DNA from 4 places in the Shewanella sp. MF05956 genome. Region 3 is predicted to be linked to each of the others. Evidence: predicted binding sites of a transcription regulator. Region 3 holds the regulator's gene; each other region holds the start of a gene.
What was found. Region 3 encodes sigma-54, which starts transcription at its own class of promoters, with help from an activator protein. Its sites were predicted from a motif close to GTTGGCACGNNNNTNGNNT; they were not measured.
Positions count from the first base shown of each region.

Region 1: the regulator sigma-54 is predicted to act here: its motif matches at 2,110-2,128, upstream of AC19MX_RS01835 (DUF3192 domain-containing protein).
Region 2: the regulator sigma-54 is predicted to act here: its motif matches at 3,502-3,520, upstream of glnA (glutamate--ammonia ligase).
Region 4: the regulator sigma-54 is predicted to act here: its motif matches at 3,439-3,457, upstream of AC19MX_RS08065 (nitrate reductase).

Region 1 is NZ_JCAYNV010000001.1:422,942-427,762, forward strand. It holds gene AC19MX_RS01820 (Mpo1-like protein) at 1-193, opposite strand, end outside; gene AC19MX_RS01825 (GNAT family N-acetyltransferase) at 303-944, opposite strand; gene AC19MX_RS01830 (DUF2789 domain-containing protein) at 1,408-1,638, shown strand; gene AC19MX_RS01835 (DUF3192 domain-containing protein) at 1,675-2,058, opposite strand; gene AC19MX_RS01840 (hypothetical protein) at 2,218-2,562, shown strand; gene AC19MX_RS01845 (Zn-ribbon-containing protein) at 2,566-3,339, shown strand; gene AC19MX_RS01850 (DEAD/DEAH box helicase) at 3,348-4,821, shown strand, end outside.
Region 2 is NZ_JCAYNV010000009.1:93,675-98,495, reverse strand. It holds gene AC19MX_RS11535 (type II secretion system protein) at 1-122, opposite strand, end outside; gene AC19MX_RS11530 (PDC sensor domain-containing protein) at 212-1,795, opposite strand; gene glnA (glutamate--ammonia ligase) at 1,986-3,395, opposite strand; gene typA (translational GTPase TypA) at 3,883-4,821, shown strand, end outside.
Region 3 is NZ_JCAYNV010000003.1:262,542-267,362, reverse strand. It holds gene rapZ (RNase adapter RapZ) at 1-447, opposite strand, end outside; gene ptsN (PTS IIA-like nitrogen regulatory protein PtsN) at 444-887, opposite strand; gene hpf (ribosome hibernation promoting factor) at 890-1,177, opposite strand; gene AC19MX_RS04875 (RNA polymerase factor sigma-54) at 1,202-2,686, opposite strand; gene lptB (LPS export ABC transporter ATP-binding protein) at 3,095-3,826, opposite strand; gene lptA (lipopolysaccharide transport periplasmic protein LptA) at 3,823-4,404, opposite strand; gene lptC (LPS export ABC transporter periplasmic protein LptC) at 4,391-4,821, opposite strand, start outside.
Region 4 is NZ_JCAYNV010000006.1:24,463-29,283, reverse strand. It holds gene fabF (beta-ketoacyl-ACP synthase II) at 1-858, shown strand, start outside; gene AC19MX_RS08080 (acyl-CoA thioesterase) at 949-1,437, shown strand; gene AC19MX_RS08075 (NAD(P)-dependent oxidoreductase) at 1,451-2,326, shown strand; gene cctA (tetraheme c-type cytochrome CctA) at 2,697-3,032, shown strand; gene AC19MX_RS08065 (nitrate reductase) at 3,498-4,821, shown strand, end outside.

The sequences.
Region 1 (4,821 bases), on a different contig from region 3:
ACCAAGCAAACCCATACCCAACGACAGGTAAAAGCAGTAATTGCCACCAATGTTGATTTATCAGTGTATTTATAATAATCACAACAATAATACTGCTGCCGATGTAATGTAACCTGCGGCATACAGGGTCTTGATGTTGCGACAGGTAAAATGGATAAAACTCTGCAAAAGAACTGTAACGTTTGGTCTGCATGACCTACTCCATAATGTGTTAGTGTTAGTGTTAGTGTTGGCACGGCAAAAAACATAAGATTTGATGAACACTTAACTTAATGAAGTTACGCACTCATGTCATCCTAAGGTTAAGTCGATCCGTCTAGTTTGTTATAAAATAAAATCTCGCCATCAACCTTGCCAATATTGACCTCAGCAATACTGCTAAACCCTTGCTGGACAAACACATCATGATGTTTAGGATGAGTAACAAAGACACCAATACCATCAAGCTTAGGCTGTTCATCACACCAACTTAATACCGCTTGAATTAACCTTGCACCATAGCCTTTATTTTGCTCATTGGGCGCTAGGGCAATAAATTGTAAGATGCCACATTTGTCAGAAGGCAAATGTTCCAAAATACAGTTCTCTTTTTCCATTAGGCCCTGGGTTGATTTCCAACCGGTTCCTAACACCATTTTTAAACGCCAATGCCAATATCGCGCTTCACCTAATGGCACTTGTTGGGTAATGACGCAGGCGACACCAATGAGCCGTTCATCATCAAATAAGCCAATTAAGGGTTGTTCTTGTTGCCACAGCTCATTGAGTTCTTCACGAATAGCTGCACGCAGTTTTTGTTCATATTGCGCTTGATCTTGCTGCCCCAAAACATCAATAAAATAGGGGTCGTCATGGTATGCGTTATACAAAATTGACGCCGCCACACGTAAGTCTTCAGCTGTTAAATACACTGCACGTAGGGTTTCCAAGGTAGGGTTATCCATTATTGTTATTCCTTGTTTGATGACTCATTTGCTTAACTTGTTCAGTTAACAAGTGAATAACTTAGCAAGTTAACAAGATTGAAACAATCAACAAATACGGTTTACCTTTATATCCAAACAACCTGAAGGTGTTCGATTTCAGCAAGAATTGACACGCGTTTAGGCAAGGCATTGATTGTGGGTAATGGTCATTCCCTTTCCAAAATCAATAACGCAGCATAAACGCGTGTAAAACTTGCCCTTTGGGAGCTTCACCGTGTTCCCCTGATTATTGAATCAAGAGCGTTGTTGCGCTAATTTATAAGGTGCCTAGTATTGAAAACACAGTGAAGCTCTGAAACACGTATCTTCAAGTTGATTGGGTTTATAATCAATAAATAGCTTTATTGATTAGTTCTTTGCAATTTGGGTATCGAAGATTAATACTGGAAATTCTAACGGGTCATATAAAGGAGTTGTCTCAATGGATACGACAGAAAATGATTTAAGCCACTTATTCCAGCAGCTCGGATTAGCGCACTCACAGCAAGATATTAATGAGTTTGTTAGCCGAAACAAATTAGCCGCACACACCCTGTTGATTGACGCCCAATGTTGGAATCAAAGTCAACGGGCATTTATAAAAGAAGCTTTAATGGAAGACGCCCAATGGTCTGAAGTTATCGACCAATTGGACGTAATGATGAGAGGTTAACCGAACTCTTACAATAACAGACCGATTCAAACCAGCTTAAATTTGCCCTAAAGCAGTGTCACCCCAGCCAACTAAGGTATTGTCTCTAAAGACTATTGGGGTGCACTCATCTTTAGTGGTTTTACCGTCACCTTTAGCCCATTGAGTGCGATAAAATAAGACTTTTATTGCCTGGTCTGTATTGGCTGAATTGTTTTTTGAATATGCTTCACTAAAATCGGCAGTGCCCATTAATGTCACCACTTGCTCGCTGGTCATGCCGAGTGCAAGGTTAGCCAATAAAGCACGATTTTTATCTTGTTGTTTTTCCCAATACTCGTGGCTTTTACCTGATTCATGATCGCCTACGCTAATCACACAGCCGCTTAATCCTACTGACATTAGCGCTACGACACTTGCCGCAATAAGTTTTGATTTCATGTTGCATCCTTTTTGTTAAAATATAACCCGCATTGTTATTACAGATCCTTGTAGCTAAAATCATGCCAAAACTTAATGCACTGATTTAAAATAATTTTTAATGCAATAAAAAATAAATTAGTGAATATTGCTACATATAATGAAGGAATTTAACCAACAATGAGTCCAATTGAACAAGTGCTTGCTGCTGCAAAAGCGATAGCAAACAATGGCCATACTCCAAGTTTAGCGTTAATCAAAAGTCGTTTAGGCAATCGCTTTGCAATGCCGATATTGATCCAAGGCTTACAACAATTTAAAGCATTGCCGAAATCAGAATGGCAAAACTTACCTGAATTAGCCGATATCCCGGCACAAGATCAATCCTCTACCGTACCAGCAGACCCTATCGCTAAGCTGCAATTACAAATAGACGCCATGCAACAGCATATCGATTTACTCACTAACAGAGTCTGCGAATTAGAACAACAAGTCTTAACCATCACCGAAAAGAAGGCACCGTAATCCATGTTTGTTACAGAACTTCGCTTTGAATGCTTTGCCGACACCACTATTGATGCAGCAGAAAAAGCCATTAATGGATTATTAGAAGCCCTTCGCGCCAATGGTCAAATTTTAGGACGCGAGTTTGCAGTGGCTTTTAACGATGGTGAATTTAGAGTTCGCTTGTTGTTACCTGAAAAAACCAGCTTATCGAATCGTTATAATAGCCCTTGGGTAAAAGTGACGTTAGCGGGGTTAACTGCAGCAAAATTATTGGCGCCAAGAGAAAAATTGATAGGCCAAGACATTAACTCAGAAGTCAGCAACACTGACGCACCTTCATGGCAACTGTTGTATACCAGTTATGTTCACATGTGCTCGCCACTGCGCAATGGTGACAACTTATTACCTATCCCGCTTTATCAATTGCCTGCAACGTTTAATGGTGATCATAAGCGCATCATAAAATGGCAAACAGAATGGCAAGCCTGCGATGAACTGCAAATGGCTGCAGCCACCAAAGCAGAATTCGCGGCATTAGATGAAATCACTCGGGCAGACAGTGACCTATTTAGACGTGGTTGGGATTTACGTGGGCGGATAGAATACCTAACTAAGATACCCACTTACTATTATTTATATCGCGTGGGCGGCGAATCATTACAAGCAGAATTAACCCGCCCTTGCCCGCGCTGCGGCTCACATGAATGGAAGCTCGAACAACCGTTATTAGACATGTTTCACTTTAGGTGCGAGCTTTGCCGTATTGTGTCTAACTTATCTTGGGATCATCAATAAATGGAATTGTGCCATTGAGTTATCAGCAGATTATTTCCTACTACAAAGATTGTTATAAAGAAGATAGCGCCTCTATCAATCTTTGGAATGTGAACAAGTTTAAACAAGAAGATCGTTTCATTCTTGAAGGGCAAGATGAATTAGGCACGGGTTTTTTACCTCGCTTACCCATTCCGCAAGAATTTGCCGAGCCCATGCTTAAACGAGTCGCAATGTATCAAAGGGAAAGAATACTGCTGTATGCACGATTCTTATTTGTCGGTAAAGTGACGATTAAAGGTGAGCTCAAAACAGTTGTATCACCACTGCTGTTTAACGAAGCCACCATTGAGCAAGAAAATAATAACTTCTATTTTTCGGCCCAAACTGAAGACACTGAAATCAATGAAGCCCTGCTGCAACAATTGCTGCCAGAAGACAATGCGCTTTCAGAAGATCTCATCAATGAAGACATACATTCACCGTCTTTTTGGACTTCATACTTTAGCCGTAATCACATTGATATCCATTCACTTGAATTACTGAATTATCCAAAACTTGCCAAACACCAAGACATTAAAAAAGCGTTAACCCAAAAAGTACCCCACCTACTGCCTATTTCGATGCTACTTTTTGTGGAACGGTCATCGAGCACTCGCGGCGTACTTCACGAATTAGAAAGTATCATTAGCACTAATGAACAATCAGCACCCATTTGTAAGCTGTTTAACCATACGTTTGCAAATCAGGCTGTAAAGCTCAGAGAACCCACGCTAAAATATGATTTTTTACCCGGATTATTATCTACGCCACAAAAGAAAGTGATTCATATCGCTGCCAATGCCGATTTAGGCTGCGTATCGGGGCCGCCAGGAACGGGTAAAAGCTACACCATAGCGGCAGTTGCTGCCGAACATATGGCACGCGGAGAGTCGGTGCTTATTGTGGCCAATAATGATGTCGCCCTTGATGTGATTGCTGATAAGTTGGCTCGTAATTTTAACTTGGGCGAAGTGTCTATTCGTGCAGGACAAAAAGCATTTTTAAAACAATTAAAAGACTATACCGCAGACTTACTCGCGGGATATTTTAACGATGACTTAAGTCAAAGCCCACAAGCATGTGAAGACGAACTGAATAAGTTGCAACGGTTACTGGTAAAACTGGAAAAACGTTTCATGGCGTTCAGTCGCAAGTCTATTCGCCGAGGTTTGCGCCTCCATCAACTACAAGCTCGACAATCCACATGGTTAAAACGGGTTTATTTGTTTTTTACTCAAAGCTCAATAAACCAGTGGCATCATCAATGGGATGCGTTAAACACCATCAGTCAACACACCGTTACCCGTGAAACACTGGCAGCTGAATATCTTAATGCACTAAAAAAGAATAACGTAAATACATTAGTTAATCAGCACCGTAAATCGCTACAGGCCTTTAATCAAGCGATTCGCAGTAGAACGTCCAGCAAACAACTCGCGTTGTTTGAAAAAATAGAATACG
Region 2 (4,821 bases), on a different contig from region 3:
AATTTAGGGGCTGCAACAACCGCTAAAACACCCAAAATAATGATCACCACCACTAACTCGATTAGAGTAAAGCCATTGGGTTTGGTTTGCGCACGACGAGAGATTGTTGCGAGTCGACTCATTTTGTAATCACAATCCTTAATCTAAATACGTTAAGTGCATAACTGACTTTATCATTAATTCTATCGTTATTTTTGCATGGGTGCGATGACTAACACGCATGCATGATTTGGTCTTTACCTGCATGCTTAGCTTGATACATGGCAACGTCTGCACGATGAATAAGGCTGTCTGTATCGGTATCGACACCATCGTATTGAGCAATACCAATACAGGCGCTAACGTTTAACTGGTGACCGTCTATTTTATAAGGCTGCTTAATTATTTCTAATACCCGTTTAGCCTTGCGGTTAACAATATCACACTGGTTATCGTGCTGTAAAAGTAACACAAACTCATCGCCACCATAGCGAGCTAAAATATCACCAAACTCAAGACTGGCCGCAACCTTTTGCCCAATACTGATCAACAGACTGTCACCGATGCCATGGCCATAAGTATCATTAATCATTTTAAACCCATCTAAATCGATAAATAAAAGGGAAAATGGTTGTTTTGCATTAATACGTTGCTGGATGGTATTTCTAATCGACATACGATTAGCTAACCCTGTCACTTGGTCATGATTAGCTAAATGCAATGCTTCGGCTTGAGCCTGGGCTAAATCAGCGGTTTTATCTTTTACACGTTGCGCTAACTCTGCCTGACTACTAATAACTTGCTTCGACATGTAATGAAAACTGTCAAACAAGGTCACAAACTCGGTGGTTTCAATACGCTGCTTAGTCCAGGGGGTGAGTTGAGTTTGCTGCTTGGCTAAAGCACATGCTTGAGCGGTAAGTGCAGCAATCGGTCGCGTGATCAATCCGGTCATCCACCAGCTTAGTAGTAAACAAGCAAAAAACGATAGGGAGGCAACCCATAAAATGGTATTAATTTCAGATTCTGCTCGAGCATACAATTCATCCAATGGTTGCGGGATCATTACTCCCCACCCCGTTGTAGGCACAATAGTATAAGCCGCTATCATATCCTGCTTAACAGCCGGAGAATAAAACTCCATCACACCAGTATTGCCGGCCATCATTTGTTTCACAATGTTGACTTTAGACAAACTTTTACTGTTTGCTTGCCACTCTTTATTCGGGTGAGCCAACACATTACCTTGGCGATCGACAATAGCAGCATGGCCTTTTTTGCCAAATTTAACCGCAGACTGCAATAAACCAATAAATGCAGGATTCATTACCGCCAACCAGATACGTTTCTGGTTATCTTGACGGATCATATACAAAGTTGGATTCGCGACACCGAATTTATGCACGTCAGTAAACGTTGCGCTAGATAATTGAGAAAGATCAAAAACATTATCACCCTCGATTAACGATAAAGGCTGTGATTGTGCGGGACCAAATAACACGTTGACGAGCTGGCCTTGAGCGTTATATTCACCAACAGACTCAACATCAATGTCTTTAAAAAGTGAAATAAATTCGGAGGAAATTTGCTGTTTAATAACAGAATCAGTGGCGCGATTAAATATCGATAACGCGTCGACACTATAGCGGTCTAGTGCTTGTGATAAGTTTTTTGCTAACAATAAATGTTTGTCATGAACTGTTCGATATTCATTATCGAGCGCATTATGGCTGGTCCACAACGCTAAAACACAAATAGGTATCAAAGACACCAAGGTCATCGCAATTAATAACAAATACCTAAATGATAATTTCATCTAATTCTCATATGCAGAACTTTTGAGCAATACAATGGCAGGGGAAATATTGCCGTGCGGAAAAATACGAACGCAACACCTTAGACACATCTGTTTACATTTGCAACATACTGTATAACAAAAAACCCCGATAATTGCTTATCGGGGTTGGGTATTTTGCAATACTGAATCGTTTATAAAAACCGACTCATTATAGGCTGTAATACATCTCAAACTCTAATGGGTGAGTAGTACGTGCAACACGCTCAGCTTCACCTTTCTTAATTGCGATATAAGATTGGATGAAGTCTTCACTGAATACGCCACCTTTAGTTAAGAACTCATGATCAGCTTGTAGATTCTCAAGAGCATTTTCTAAAGACGTTGCTACTTGTGGGATCTCAGCCGCTTCTTCAGCAGGTAAGTCATACAAGTCTTTATCCATTGCTTCACCTGGGTGGATCTTGTTTTGAATACCGTCAAGACCAGCCATTAATAGTGCCGCAAAACCTAAGTATGGGTTTGCATGTGGATCAGGGAAACGCGCTTCGATACGACGACCTTTAGGGCTTGGTACCACTGGAATACGAATTGATGCACTACGGTTACGTGCTGAGTAAGCTAACATAACTGGCGCTTCAAAATGCGGCACTAAACGCTTATAAGAGTTAGTGCTTGGGTTGGTGAATGCGTTCAATGCACGAGCGTGCTTGATAATACCACCAATATAGAACAAGGCCATTTCGCTTAAGCCAGCGTACTTGTCACCCGCGAATAAGTTAACACCGTCTTTTGATAATGACTGATGCACGTGCATACCGCTACCGTTGTCGCCAACGATTGGTTTTGGCATAAATGTCGCTGTCTTTCCATAAGCGTGAGCCATGTTATGAACAACGTATTTTAGAATTTGGATTTCATCTGCTTTTTTAGTCAAAGTGTTAAAACGTGTAGCGATTTCGTTTTGACCCGCTGTAGCCACTTCATGGTGATGTGCTTCAACAACTTGACCCATTTCTTCAAGCACTAAACACATTGCTGAACGTAAGTCTTGTGATGAATCGACAGGCGCGACTGGGAAGTAACCCCCTTTAACCATTGGACGGTGACCTGTGTTGCCATCTGCATAGCTAGTGCCTGAGTTCCAAGCCGCTTCTTTTGCGTCGATTTTAACGAAACAACCTGACATATCAGTGCCAAAACGCACGTCGTCGAATAAGAAGAATTCTGGTTCTGGACCAATCAATACGGTGTCAGCGATACCAGTAGACACAAGGTATGCTTCTGCTTTTTTAGCAATTGAACGTGGGTCACGGTCATAACCAGTCATAGTGCCTGGCTCTAAAATATCACAGCGAATAAGGGCTGTTGTTTCTTCGGTAAATGGGTCTAAAACGAATGTTGTTGGATCAGGCATTAATACCATGTCTGATTCATTGATGCCTTTCCAACCTGTAATTGAAGAACCATCAAACATTTTGCCGTCTTCAAAAAAATCTTCATTTACTTGATGAGATGGAATAGAAACATGCTGCTCTTTACCTTTAGTGTCGGTAAAGCGCAAATCAACAAACTTAACTTCTAACTCTTCAAGTTGCTTTAAAACTGATTCAACTGACATTCTTAAGCCTCCGGTAGGGTAAAGGGTTGTCCCTTAATATAATCTTGGTATTCGCCAGATGGTGCATCTGGAAAACGAATTTTCATTTTTACGATTACTGCCATTAAAGCGATAATCATGCCAACTAGTTAACCTTTTGATTTTGTTAATTTTGAAAATATCAAAGATCAACAAAACAAACGCTTCGCACCAATCTTGTGCACCACTATGTTTCAATGTGGTGCAAAAGTCCATTGTGGTGCATATGCAAATTGATAAAGTTTTAGCCACTGTCACATTTGTGTATGACAAGCTTGTTACTATGACTTAAATAAAGGTTTTAACGTGTTTTTTGAGCTCGAGCAAGCTGAAAAAATTGATGTGTTCAAAAATAATCCTATCTACAAAAGCCGTGCTGAAGTAGAATGGCACGCTTTTTTATGGTGTCTATGATTATTCAGTCGCTATAAAGCCCCCTTTTTTTGTTTGCTGGTTTAGAGGTTTATCCGTGTTAGAGAATTTACGTAACATCGCCATTATTGCCCACGTTGACCATGGCAAAACAACCCTGGTTGATAAAATGTTGGCGCAGTCAGGAACCCTTGCATCTCGTGGAGAAGCTACTGAGCGGGTTATGGATTCTAACGATCTTGAAAAAGAACGTGGGATCACCATTCTGGCAAAGAATACTGCCATCCAGTGGAACGACTACCGCATCAATATCGTAGACACTCCTGGCCACGCTGATTTCGGTGGTGAAGTAGAACGTGTTCTATCTATGGTTGATTCAGTATTACTATTGGTTGATGCAGTTGATGGCCCAATGCCACAAACTCGCTTTGTAACCAAAAAAGCGTTCGCTCAAGGCCTTAAGCCAATTGTTGTTATTAACAAAATTGACCGTCCAAGTGCTCGTCCAGATTGGGTTATTGACCAAGTATTCGATTTATTCGTTAACTTAGGTGCTACTGACGAACAGTTAGATTTCCCTATTGTTTATGCTTCTGCGTTAAATGGTTTCGCGACTTTAGATCCAGAAGACACTAGCACTGACATGACGCCGCTATTCCAAACCATCGTTGAGAAAGTGTCTTTCCCAGACGCAGATGCAGAAGCGCCATTCCAAATGCAAATTTCTCAAATCGATTACAACTCATACGTGGGTGTTATCGGTATTGGCCGTATTACTCGTGGTAGCGTTAAGACTAACCAACAAGTGACCATTATTGGTGCTGACGGTAAGAAACGTAACGGTAAAATGGGCCAGGTATTAGGTTACATGGGTCTAGACCGCACTGAAGTTGAAATCGCTAACGCGGGCGACATCGTTGCTATTACAGGTTTAGGCGAGCTTAAGATTTCTGACACAATTTGTGCAGTGAATGCAGTAGAAGCAATGCCACCGTTAACGGTTGATGAACCAACACTAACGATGACATTCCAAGTA
Region 3 (4,821 bases):
TCTTACTTGATCGCTTAGCTCGTAAATATTGAGTGCCGATGTATCGACATAGTGATCAACCATTTTGGCGATAGGTTCGAGTAAGCGGCCTTCTAATTTAATCGCTTCTTGTAATGAAATATGGTTTTTAGATAGCGGGTGTAATCTGCGGGTTTCGCTGTAGCGTTTAAGTAAAACTTTGTCGCTAGAGTTTAAGAAAAAACTGGTAATTTCGGTATCAGGTTGCAGTATTTCAAGTTGTTCTTGAAGCACTTTGCCTTGTTCGGCAATATTGCGCACATCAACACTAATCGCTACTAGGTCATTACTGCCTTTTAACTGAGCCAATAAGGTGCCAATTAGCGGCAATGGCAGGTTATCAACACAGTAATAGCCTAGGTCTTCTAGTACTCTTAATGCTACTGATTTACCTGAGCCTGACCGTCCTGATACGATAACAAGTTTCATGCCGTAATTACCTGATAGAGTTCTGTTGAATCGTGGATTTTACGCAGCTGTTTTAGTACTTGTTTGTCGCTGAGTTTTTGGGCCATCGAGGATAAGGTGCTTAAGTGTTGTTGGCACTGATCTGCAGGAACTAATAATGCAAATAAGATATCGACAGGTTGTTTATCGATGGCATCGAACGAAATGGGTTCTTCGCATTTTACAAAGATCGCAATAGGGTGATCGATTGTCGTTAATCGGCCATGAGGTATTGCAATACCATTACCTATACCTGTGCTACCCATTTTTTCTCTTGCGATAAGGCTTTCAAACACCTCTTGCGAAGACAGGGTCGGGTACTGGGCAGCGACTAAATCGCTGATAAGTTCCAGTACCTTTTTCTTACTGCCCGGTGTGGCACAGGTGGTGCATTCCGGCTGCAGGATGGTACAAAGTTCCATCGTTAGTGTTTTGTATACTTCTCTTTGTGTTTAATTACCTGACGATCGAGCTTATCTATCAGGGCGTCTATTGCTGCATACATGTCTGTATGTTCTGACATTGCAAAAATTTCTCCGCCCTTTAGGCTGACTTTAGCTTCTGCTTTTTGTTGTAATTTTTCTACGTTGAGTACAACGTGAACATTATTGATCTGATCGAAGTGTCGTTCAAGCTTTGAAAACTTTTCCTGAACGTATTCACGTAAAGATTCGGTTATTTCAACATGATGCCCTGATAAATTGATCTGCATTACACTTCTCCATTGTTGAGTGATTTATAAACTCTTACGTTGGTTTGAGGGCGGTATCATCATTGCCTCACGGTATTTTGCAATCGTACGACGAGCAACGTTTATGCCCTGTTCGGCCAGTAGTTGAGCCATTTTGCTGTCGCTAAGCGGCTTTTTCTGGTTTTCTGCTGCAACCAACTTTTTAATAAATGCGCGGATTGCTGTCGATGAACACTCTCCGCCATCATCAGTGCTGACATGGCTAGAGAAAAAGTATTTTAACTCAAACAACCCTCGTGGGGTGTGCATGTATTTTTGAGTGGTCACGCGCGAAATGGTCGATTCATGCATTTCTACGGCTTCAGCAATGTCATTTAATACCATAGGTTTCATGGCTTCTTCGCCATATTCGAAAAACCCTTGTTGGAATTGCACAATGCAATTGGCTACTTTTAACAAGGTATCGTTACGGCTTTCAATGCTTTTGATAAACCATTTAGCTTCTTGCAAATGACCTCGTATAAACTGAGTATCAGATGGGTTTTTACTGCTGCGAGCCATTGCTGCATATTGCTGATTAACACCTATTTTAGGCATGTTATCTGGATTGAGTTCAACAACCCAACGGCCATTCTTTTTAAATACTGTGACATCAGGGATCACGTATTCGTCATCGACGGCAGTAATCAATAAGCCAGGACGCGGATTAAGAGATTGAATTAAGGTAATGGCATCACGTAACTCATCTTCTTTTAAACGCGTTTTACGCATTAATAATCTAAAGTCACGCCCAGCGATTAAATCCAAATAATCTTTGATGAGCATTCGCGCATTTTCAATGTGCGGGGTTGAGTCTGCATATTGTGACAGTTGAATGAGTAAACATTCACTAAGGTCACGTGCAGCAACACCTACGGGGTCAAAATGTTGAATTCGCTTTAACACCGCTTGAACCTCATCAAGCTCAACATTTTCATCGCCCATAGCTTCTAGTATTTCTTCAGTGCTTTGGGTTAGATAGCCGCGTTCATCTATTGCGTCAATGATGGCTGTTGCGATGGCAAGGTCGGTGTCTGAAAATGGCGTTAAGTTTTTTTGCCACTCTAAATGTTCATATAAGCCTTCGGTGGTTTCCCCTTGAAAAGGCATATCATCGTCGCGCATGCTGGCACTACCAGACCCTGACATCGGTGAGGCGGTATAGACTTCATCCCAGGTCGTGTCCATGGGCATGTCGTCCATGGTTTCTTTACTGATGGATTCTGTGGTGTCGATGGTTGAAGTATCTTTTTCGACACTCACATTACTGTTGTCACTGAAGTCTGTGTCTGATTGATCGCGACTTTCTTTTAAGGGATCTTTAGCTTGAGAAAATTCATCTTCTATTTCAAGCAATGGATTTGAGTCCAGCGCCTGTTGGATTTCTTGCTGTAGCTCCAATGAAGATAATTGCAGCAAGCGGATGGCTTGCTGCAATTGAGGGGTCATAGTGAGATGCTGACCCATTTTAAGTTGGAGTGACGCTTTCATTTACCGCTTATCCCTAGATGATTTCCATAAAAATAACAATCTCGAAAAACTGTAATGGGGTGTCACGTACGTCAATGACATTTCACGCAATTTAGGTATCGTTCAATGGAATGAATTAGATAGGCTAAAAGGCGTATACCCAATCAACTTGAAGATACGTGTTTCAGAGCTTCACCGTGTTTTCAATACTAGGCGCGTTAATGCGGTAATGTAGGCACCTTATAAATTAACGCAACAACGTAGTGGGAACACGGTGAAACTCCCAAGGGGCAAGTTTTACACGCGTTCATGCTGTGTTATTGATTTTGGAAAGGGAACGACCATTAACCGCAATCAATGCCTTGCCTAAACGCGTGTAAATTCTTGCTGAAATCGAGTATCTTCAGGTTGTTTGGGTATATAACCTAACTATAGCTTGAATTGTTCACCTAAGTACACCGCTCGAACTTGTTGATTGCTCAAGATCTCTTCAGGTGTTCCTTCGGCAATTAAATTACCTTGGCTTACGATGTAAGCTCTTTCACATACATCGAGTGTTTCGCGAACATTATGGTCGGTGATCAGTACGCCTAATCCACGACTTTTTAGCTGTTGGATAATTTTTTTAATGTCGATAACCGAAATCGGATCAACACCCGCAAAAGGTTCATCAAGCAAAATGAATTTAGGGTTAGCAGCGAGTGCTCGGGCAATTTCGACTCGACGGCGTTCACCGCCAGACAATGACATGCCTTGGCTGTCGCGAATGTGAGTAATGTGAAACTCTTCCAGTAAATGCTGGAGCTGTTCAATACGTTCGTCATTACTGAGTTCTTTGCGGGTTTGTAACACCGCCATGATATTGTCGTGCACGGTGAGTTTTCGAAAAATACTGGCTTCTTGTGGTAAATAACCAATCCCTTTACGGGCTCTAAGATGCATTGGGTCAGCGGTGAGATCGTCATTATCAATTAATATACGGCCTTTATCACTTTTGACTAACCCTACAACCATGTAAAACGTGGTTGTTTTACCGGCACCATTAGGGCCAAGTAAACCGACAATCTGCCCCGTTTTTACAGTTAAGCTGACGTCTTTTACAACTTGACGCGCTTTATAGCTTTTGGCTAGGTTTTCAGCTGTTAAGGTAATTTGGCTCATGGTTTTATCTGCTTGTTGACAGGGATCTCAGGCAGCTTTTGTTTTGGCGCTGACTCGTCTTGGAAATTTTCTGGTTGAATAATCGTGATGACGCGATCTTGGCCTTTACCGGTACTCTCAGCAATTAACTCTTGGGCTTTAATGTTGTATTTAATTAGGTTGCCCGTGACCTGACTGCCTGCTTGGTCTAGCTTGGCATTACCGGTTAACGTCAGAGTTGTTGTGGCGAGATCGTAACTGATTTCGTTGGCACTGGCGGTACCGATGTTACCGTCGTCGAGTTCTTGAGAAAATGTCGCGGGTTTACCCGTCGCGATTAAGCGTTTGGATACGCCATTTTTGGGGGTAAATGCGCGTAATTCGTCAGCATTAATATTAATCGTGCCTTGGACAATAGTCACGGGGCCATTAAAGACAATTTGATTGTTTTTAATGTCGGCAGATTGGCTCACTGCAGCAATTTTCAATTCTTGTTTGAGATCACCTTGTTTTGCCATTGCTGGAATGCTCAGCATGCAAAGTAAGCCACTTAATAGTAATGCGGCATTGGCGCGAGGATGTCGATTATTGTGACTCATATGTTCCTTCTACTTTGCTTAGTAGCGATAATTTTTGCGTATTCAAGTCAGCATGTAGGCCTAAGCCTTGGATCATAAACCCTTTACCTTTGATATACACCATCTCTTGTGAGCTGCCTATCATGGTCGTTAAATCTAGGGTGACTGCTTGTGTGGTCACTGACTGTAACGGTTCTTCAATATCAATTGCATCGATAATAACATTATTTTCTAAGCTGACTTTATTGCTCTGTTTATTTAATTGTCCTTTGTCAGCACTGAGTTGCCACTGTGCTTTACCATTTTCTGGGTAAATTAAATAAACGGGATCAGTAAAGTGGGTGATATCGCTGGAAGCATAATGCTCCATATGCTTCGCGGTGACTTTACTGGCAATCAAACCTTGTTCATTGTATTCGGTTGTGCGTAAGTCGTTGG
Region 4 (4,821 bases), on a different contig from region 3:
AAAGTATCGCCATTCTTTGTGCCGAGCACCATTATTAACATGATCGCAGGCCATTTATCGATTATGTATGGCATGACAGGTCCTAACTTTGCAGTGACGACCGCTTGTACTACAGGCGTTCATAATATCGGTTTTGCCGCCCGTACTATTGCTTATGGCGATGCCGATGTAATGGTTGCTGGCGGTGCAGAAGATGTCACCAGTCCATTGGGCGTAGCCGGTTTTAGCGCAGCTAAAGCGTTATCAACCCGTAATGACGATCCAACCGCAGCTAGCCGCCCATGGGACAAAGACCGTGATGGTTTTGTAATTGGCGATGGTGCGGGCGTTATTGTCATGGAAGAATATGAACGTGCTAAAGCGCGCGGTGCTAAAATTTACGGCGAATTAGTGGGTTTTGGTATGAGTGGCGATGCATTTCACATGACCTCGCCGCCAAGTGATGGCGCAGGTGCAGCAGCTGCAATGGTTAATGCCATTAACGATGCACAGATCCAAAAAGAGCAAGTGGGTTACATCAATGCCCATGGCACTTCAACTCATGCCGGCGATAAAGCTGAAGCTGCCGCGGTTAAAGCGGTATTTGGCCCACATGCTTATGATTTGTTGGTGAGTTCAACCAAGTCAATGACAGGGCATTTACTCGGCGCAGCAGGTGCAATTGAAGCCATCATTACTTTGCTTGCGCTGCGTGATCAACACGTACCGCCAACGATTAACCTAGATAACCCTGATGAAGGATGCGATTTAGACTTTGTTGCGCATACTTCACGCCGCCATCAATTTGATTATGCGTTATGTAATTCATTTGGTTTTGGTGGAACGAATGGTTCGCTACTATTCAAAAAAATAGATTAATATTGTTCAAGATAAAAAGCGCCTAGTGCGCTTTTTTTGTATCGGTACAGCGTGTATCGTTGATACACCATCGAATGACTGGGAGGCTTTATGGCCGGTAAAGATAGAAAGCTTACATTACGTTTTTTGGCCGAACCTGCAGATGTCAATTTTGGCGGTAAGGTACACGGTGGTGCTGTAATGAAATGGATCGATTTAGCCGCATATGCAACTGCTGCGGGTTGGAGCGGTAAATATTGCATTACGGTTTATGCTGGCGGGATCCGTTTTGTTAAACCTATCCATGTAGGCAATATTGTTGAGGTAACGGGTAAAGTGATTTACACCGGTACAACATCAATGCATATTGCGATAGATGTAAAAGCGGGCGATCCCAAAGAATCAGAACGTCATTTAACCACTCATTGTATTGTTATCATGGTTGCAGTAGATGATGAAGGTCATCCAACATCGGTTCCTGAGTGGATCCCGGCAACAGCAGATGATATTCGTTTACGTGATAGTGCTTTACGTTTAATGGATATGCGTAAGCGTATCGGTGCTGAAATGGAAGCACACGTTAAACCTTCAGTTGAATAAATAAGGAAAAATCATGGCCAAGGTCGCATTTATTGGTTTAGGCGTAATGGGATACCCGATGGCGGGGCATTTAGTTAAAAATGGCCATGAGGTCACAGTATATAACCGTACAAGCTCAAAAGCGGCTCAGTGGGTTGAACAATTTGGTGGTCAATCTGCCGCTACACCTAAAGAAGCAGCGAAAGGCCAAGATATCGTGTTTACCTGTGTCGGTAATGATGATGACTTGCGTCAAGTGGTATTAGGTGAGCACGGCGTCGTACAGGGTATGCACGCAGGTACGATTTTGGTTGACCATACCACGGCTTCAGCTGATGTTGCCCGTGAGATTGCAGAGCATATTCAACCACTCAATATTGGCTTTTTAGATGCGCCAGTATCTGGCGGCCAGGCTGGCGCTGAAAAAGGCTTATTAACGGTAATGATGGGCGGTGAGCAAGTCCATTTTGATGCTGTTCAATCTGTTCTTGCTGCTTACAGTCGCTGTGCTGAACTATTAGGGCCAGTCGGCTCAGGGCAATTGACTAAAATGGTCAATCAAATTTGTATCGCCGGTGTGGTTCAAGGATTGGCTGAAGGGCTTCACTTTGCTAAGAGTGCCGGTTTAGATGGCCTTAAAGTGATTGAAGTGATCAGTAAAGGTGCTGCGCAAAGCTGGCAAATGGAGAATCGTTATCAAACCATGTGGCAAGGTCAATATGATTTTGGTTTTGCGATTGATTGGATGCGTAAAGATTTAGGCATTGCATTAGATGAAGCTCGCCGAAATGGTAGTCATTTACCGGTTACTGCATTGGTCGATCAGTTTTATTCAGAAGTGCAAGCGATGAAAGGTAACCGTTGGGATACCTCGAGTTTACTGGCTAGGTTAGAAAAATCTAGACGTTAACTTAGACAATATATTCAGTTTACTATTGTTAGCCTCAACATTGATTGGGGCTTTTTTTTGTTTATAAAAACCAATATATAAGGTGTTACTACATTAGGGTTTTCTGGCGTAAAAGTTAATTTAATCACTAAAAACCATCGAGTTACATGATGTAGCGCACATATTCAAACAAGTAAGACTGTTATTATTGCTTAATCTAAATTAATTTTGCTTAAAGTGAATTAATTTACTACTTTTATATTGTCGCTCAATTTTGATTTCGGTCGATATAAAGGGGTGAGTTAATTCTTAAGTAAAGTGTCGTGCTTCAGTGTAAGACCCGCGTCAGATAATAAGAATGCGGGCATACACTAAATTGGAGGAATGAATAATGAGCAACAAACTACTCAGCGCATTGTTTGCGGCAGGTTTCGCGGTAATGATGATGTCTTCTGCATCATTTGCTGCTGATGAAACCCTCGCAGAGTTTCACGTTGAAATGGGTGGCTGTGAAAACTGCCATGCTAATGAAGAGCCATCAGCTGATGGTGCATATGAATTTGAACAATGTCAAAGTTGCCATGGTTCACTTGCAGAGATGGATGATACCCATAAAGCGCATGATGGTGCGTTAATGTGTGCAGATTGTCATGCTCCGCACGAAATTAAAGTTGGCGAAAAACCAACGTGTGACACATGTCATGATGATGGCCGTACTGCTAAATAAGTTGTCCCGCTGATTAAAAATACCGACATTAATGTCGGTATTTTTGTTTCTGGCCTCTTTCAAAACCGAGAAGTATAAATCTAATACCATTGCGTGCTAATAAGTGATGACTCGCCAGAAAGAAATACTCCAGCCGCTTTTGCTCTGCTTTCTCGCTATTTGAAGGAGAGCAACCATCAAGACACAATAGAGATAGCGACGCCTTAATCAAAAACCGCTGGGCGCATTCTGAGTGGTCACTTAATAATGCGGATGGGTATTCCTACCTCTTTATAGGTATTTAATTTCTTTTGTTTTCAAATAGATGCGCGCTTTAAGTGCATGCGCTTGCACTTATGTTGCGCAAATGTAGCGTTGAATACCAGTCTGTTTTTTCTATTTCTAAGTTAAATCAGTAAGTTAATTTTTTGGCACAGCTTTCGCAGTAATACCATCATGAAATGGTTAATGTGAAAGGGTCAATGTATGTCAATAATCCAATCAAGTTGTGCTTATTGTGGTGTCGGGTGCGGCGTTAGCGTGTCCTCGACTCAAGCCGATTGGGTTGACGTTGATGTGTCTTCTTTAACCTTAATCGGTGATAAATATCATCCTGCAAATTATGGTCACTTGTGTGCAAAAGGTGAGCGACTGCTTGACAGTTTAACGCAACCTAATGTGCTGCGTTATCCTGTTTTACGCTCAGGTAAACCCATTTCGTGGGATCAGGCCAGTTCGTTAATTGCTGATAAATTTGCGCAAACTATCGCCCAGTACGGAGCCAATTCTGTTGCACTTTATCTTTCTGGCCAGTTACTCACCGAAGATTATTATGTAGCAAACAAATTTGCCAAAGGCTATTTAAAAACGGCAAATGTCGATACTAATTCACGTTTATGCATGTCATCTGCTGTGAGTGCTATGCAGCGGGCATTTGGTGAAGATGTAGTGCCAGGTTGTTATGACGATATTGAACATGCAGAAGTCATTGTATTAATTGGTGCGAATACCGCTTGGACTCATCCAGTGTTATTTCAACGGATATTGGCAGCAAAAAAAGCCAATAACACAACGTTAGTGGTTATTGATCCAGTTACAACCGCGACAGCAAAACAAGCTGACCTTCATTTAGCGATTACGCCAGGGGCCGATTTAGCCTTGTTCCACGGTTTGTTAGGCTATTTGGCGGATAATGAACGTGTTAATCATGAATACATTAATGCGCATACCGACGGTTTTGATGTTGTGGTAAGTCACGCCAAACAATTGAGTACAGATCTTCTTGGCCTTGCAAAGCAAGTGGGGTTAACCGAGTCAACATTGAAACAATTTTATCAATTGTTTATTCAACATAAAGCCATACTGACAGCATCATGCCAAGGCGTTAACCAGTCTGTTATTGGCACTGACACCACGAATGCGATTATTAATTGCCATTTAGCCTTAGGGCATATTGGCCAAGCCGGATGCGGTTTTTTCTCATTAACGGGTCAACCTAATGCGATGGGCGGTCGCGAAGTAGGGGGATTAGCCACTCAACTGGCTTGTCATATGGGATTTTCTCAATCTGAACGTGAACTACTCGCCGATTTTTGGCAGGTCGATACCGTTGCTGACAAAAAAGGTTTAGCCGCTGTCGACATGTTTGATGCCTTAGCTGACGGTAAAATAAAAGCCATTTGGATTATGGGCACCAATCCTGTGGTGTCATTGCCTAACAGTAATAAAATTGCTAAAGCCTTGGCCGATTGTCCTTTTGTGGTGGTGTCTGAAATAAGCCCTGATTCTGATACCGCAAAATTTGCAGACA